Regions from separate parts of the Serratia aquatilis genome, predicted to be linked through region 2. Evidence: predicted binding sites of a transcription regulator. Region 2 holds the regulator's gene; the other holds the start of a gene.
What was found. Region 2 encodes LexA, which represses DNA repair genes until DNA is damaged. Its sites were predicted from a motif close to TNCTGTATGTACATACAGNA; they were not measured.
Positions count from the first base shown of each region.

Region 1: rmuC (DNA recombination protein RmuC) is a predicted target of LexA. The motif match lies at 1,223-1,242, and genes of this name have one in related genera.

Region 1 is NZ_CP173186.1:340,474-342,682, forward strand. It holds gene SAQUA_RS01505 (OprD family outer membrane porin) at 1-1,166, shown strand, start outside; gene rmuC (DNA recombination protein RmuC) at 1,308-2,209, shown strand, end outside.
Region 2 is NZ_CP173186.1:449,991-452,199, forward strand. It holds gene plsB (glycerol-3-phosphate 1-O-acyltransferase PlsB) at 1-245, opposite strand, end outside; gene SAQUA_RS01985 (diacylglycerol kinase) at 485-859, shown strand; gene lexA (transcriptional repressor LexA) at 977-1,585, shown strand; gene dinF (MATE family efflux transporter DinF) at 1,882-2,209, shown strand, end outside.

The sequences.
Region 1 (2,209 bases), 110 kb from region 2:
AAGACGCTGCGAATCCCAAAAGGGTTCATAACGCCTGGGGGCAAGGGCTGGCGCTGAGTTATCAATCCGGTTATCTGGCAGATACTCTCGGTTTTAACCTTGATTACTACAGTGCGGTAAAGCTGGGTGCCAGCGACTACTTCAACAGTCGCGGGGTGTTGTACAACAATGGGTCCGGTAACAGTAAAAGCAATGCAACAGGTTTCAGCAAGATTGGGCAACGTTATATCAAACTGAAAGGGGAGGTTGGCGCTGCAGCGCTCAATGCGCAGTGGGGTTGGCAAACCCTGCATAACTATGGCGTTATCACCAACTCTACGCATTTATCACCCACCGCTTACCTGGGCTGGTCGGGGGGGATAACGGGGGGGAGATTTTCTTTGCAAGGTGCCTATGTTGAACGCTCCATGGAGCGCAACTCGCCAGACAGCCTGCGTCTGCAAACCAATGATAGGCGTTATATCAATCATCTTGTTACAGGGGAGTTGGGTTATAAAAGCGACCTGTTTACTGGGCAGTTGACCTACGGGGAATCACATAATTACTTGCGCCGGCAGACCCTGCGCCTGGGGCTTAAACCAACCCAGAAACTCAGTCTTGGTAGCCAGATTTATGCCACCCAAGCGTTGGACGATTACAAGGTAATGGCGCTGGATAGACGTAATTTTGATCGTAACGCCAATCACTATGCCTTCGACGCCAAATGGCAGGAGCCGCGTTGGAACATCAAGTTGGGTGTCTCCTACACGCGGGCACCGAAAGGCGAAGGAGAACTCGGCTTTTTTCCCCGGCACTTGACCAGAAACACTCGCGGGACTTACACCTCAATGTCCCATGTTGGTGAGGACTATCTGCGTGATGGGGAAACCATGCTGGCAGTGCTGGCCGAGTACCATATTACGCCTGAGTTTAGCGCAGGGCTTGCTGGCAACTATGGCCAGTTCAATTACCAAGGGACGATGGTGCATACCGGTGAGGTCAACGCCTTTGGCAGTTGGGCTCCTTCACACCCGGCGCTGAAAAATCTGACGGTTTTCAGCAGGATCGGCCCAGGATGGTCCTATAAGAACGTGAATAAAACGCCAGTAATATCCGACGGGAGTTACTTCCGTTCCCATTCGCTGGCGGCCGAGTTTATCGCCGAGTATCGCTTCAAACTGTTTTAGTCCTCTATATCAGCGCGGTATTCCCGTCGGTCACCGCGCGTTCCAGCATGAAAATAGGCTGGACATCCATACAGCCTCACTTTAACGTTGCAGGCAATGGGCGCAACATGCGCTGGAATTGCATAGTTAATGGGAGGCAGGGTGGATACCAGTTTGGTTTACGGTATTGGTGGCGTGTTGATAGGCCTGCTGCTGGGGTGGCTGATTACCAGCTTGAAGGCGCAGCAGAACAGCGCTCAGCATGAAACCGATTTGCGCTTGCTGGAACAATCTCTGCGGCAGGTACAAAGCGAAACCGATGCCTGCCAGGAAAAGCTACAGCGCCGCGATCAGCAACTGCGGCAAAACGATCTGGAATTGCGTACGTTACATAGCCAACTTGCTGCCGGGCAGGAGAGGTTGCAGCAACTCAACCACTGGCGTAATGAGTGCGAACTGTTGAATCAGGAACTGCGGGCGCAGCGTGAAGTCATCAGTGCACAAGAAGCCGAGCTACGTGAAGTGACTATTCGTCTGGAAGAGACCCGTATGGCGGCGGAAGAAAAGCAGCGGCTATTGATCAACAGTGAACAACGCCTGACCACCCAGTTTGAGAATCTGGCGAACCGTATCTTTGAAAACAGTGGCCGCAAGGTGGATGAGCAAAATAAACAGAGTCTGGATCGTCTGTTGTTACCGCTCCGCGAGCAGTTGGACGGTTTTCGCCGTCAGGTGCAGGATAGCTTTGGTCAGGAGGCCCGTGAGCGGCATACGTTAACCCATGAGATCCGAAACCTGCAGCAACTAAATGCGCAAATGGCGCGTGAAGCACTCAACCTGACCAAGGCGCTGAAAGGCGATAACAAAACTCAGGGCAACTGGGGAGAAGTGGTTCTGAGCCGGGTGCTGGAGGCTTCTGGTTTGCGCGAAGGACACGAGTATGAAACACAGGTTAATGTGCGCGTGGATCATCAAAGCCGTATGCAGCCCGATGTGATTGTGCGCTTGCCTCAGGGCAAGGACGTGGTGATCGACGCCAAGATGTCGCTGGTGGCCTACGAACG
Region 2 (2,209 bases):
TGGCTAGGCAGAATGGTGCCATCGATTTCGAGCGGTTTAAGGGGGTCGGGCAGATCTTGCTCCAGGCACTGGGTGCGCAGAGTCAACAAATCCGCTTTGGAATTATAGGGTAAAACGTACAAAATCGGCCGAGAGGGATCCAACCCTAACTCCGTGACCGGATCTGAAGGGATAACCTTACTTTTTACCAACAGTTTCATTGGTAAACTCAATAACTTATAATAAATTATACGCCAACCTGACATAACAACATGAAGCCTCTTGTTAGCAATCCGCCGCAAGCATACCAGAAACCGGAAAATGGGTCTTTGGTGTTGGGAAATCCAGAGCCATCAAGGGCAAAGGATAGACTTAACTAGATTATACCGCATGCATGCCAGCTTGCAGCACTGACCACTGCGTTACTCAGTAAATAGCAAGTCATAAGCCCGCAGCCTGAATGATGGTGGCTATATCACTTACCTCTGTAAAAGGTGCTCTTAACATGGCAAATCAAGCAACTGGCCTGAAGCGTATCGTCAAAGCCGTGGGTTATTCATATAAAGGGTTATCCGCCGCCTGGCACAATGAAGCCGCATTCCGTCAGGAACTGGTTGCCGCCGTGCTGGCTATCATACTGGCGAGCTGGCTGGATGTCGGGGCGATAGCGCGCATTTTATTAATTGGTTCGGTGCTGCTGGTGATGATTGTCGAAATACTCAACAGTGCTATTGAGGCTGTGGTTGATCGTATCGGGACGGACTATCACGAATTATCAGGGCGAGCAAAAGACATGGGCTCTGCGGCGGTATCGTTGGCGATTATTCTGGCGTTGTTTGTTTGGGGCTCGGTGCTTTGGCTGCATTTCGTTGGAAACTGAAGCGATAATGTTGTCAATGGGGGCGCTAATCCCTGATTTTTATTCATTCTTAGGTTCCCAATCAAGAGTTACCTGTATATACTCACAGCAAGACTGTATAAACAAACAGGGGGCGGAATGAAAGCACTAACGACCAGACAGCAAGAGGTCTATGACCTGATTCGCGATCATATTTCTCAAACGGGTATGCCACCGACGCGTGCCGAGATCGCAACACGTCTGGGGTTCCGTTCGCCAAATGCTGCTGAAGAGCATCTGAAGGCGCTGGCCCGCAAAGGCGTAATCGAGATCGTCTCCGGTGCCTCTCGTGGTATCCGCTTGCTGATGGAAGAAGAAGAGGGGTTGCCTTTGGTTGGCCGTGTCGCGGCAGGTGAGCCTCTACTGGCTCAGCAACATATCGAAGGGTACTTTAAAGTCGATCCTTCCCTATTCAAACCTAATGCCGATTTCCTGTTGCGCGTTAGCGGTATGTCAATGCGCGATATTGGCATTCTCGACGGTGATTTGCTGGCGGTGCATAAAACCCAGGATGTGCGTAACGGCCAGGTAGTTGTCGCCCGTATTGAAGACGAAGTCACTGTAAAACGCTTGAAGAAGCACGGTAACGTTGTTGAGCTACTGCCTGAAAACAGTGACTTTCAGCCGATAGTCGTTGATCTGCGTCAGCAGAATTTTACTATCGAAGGCTTGGCCGTTGGCGTGATCCGCAACGGTAACTGGATTTAAGCGTTACAACCGATATACTCGCCATACTTCAAGTTGCATGTGCATGTGCGTTGGCTTTCCTCACTCACCCCAGTCACTTGACTTGCGTAAGCTCCTGGGGATTCGTTGCGTTGCCGCCTTCTTGCAACTCGAATTATTTAGAGTATGTAGCCGCCCATTTTATCTGCCGGCATGTTTCAGGTTACGGCCATTAAAGCGGCTGATTGAAAGATGACGGATATATCGCCCCAGCTAGCTCTGGGGCGATATCTTTTCTGAACCCCTATCCAACTTACTTTCCTCGGGAACATATCGCTATGCGCCTGTTTTCTGCTTTCACCAGTGATACCGATAAAGCCCTGTGGCGTCTGGCACTGCCGATGATCTTTTCCAATATAACGGTTCCCTTGCTTGGCCTGGTGGATACAGCCGTTATCGGTCATCTTGACAGCCCGAGCTATCTTGGTGGTGTCGCCGTCGGTTCAATGGTGACCAGCTTCCTGTTTATGCTAATGCTGTTTTTGCGCATGAGCACTACCGGCCTCACAGCACAGGCGTTGGGAGCACAAGACCCACTGAAATTGGCACGCGCTTTTATGCAACCATTTTTACTGGCTCTGTTGGCAGGGATGACTATCGTGGTGT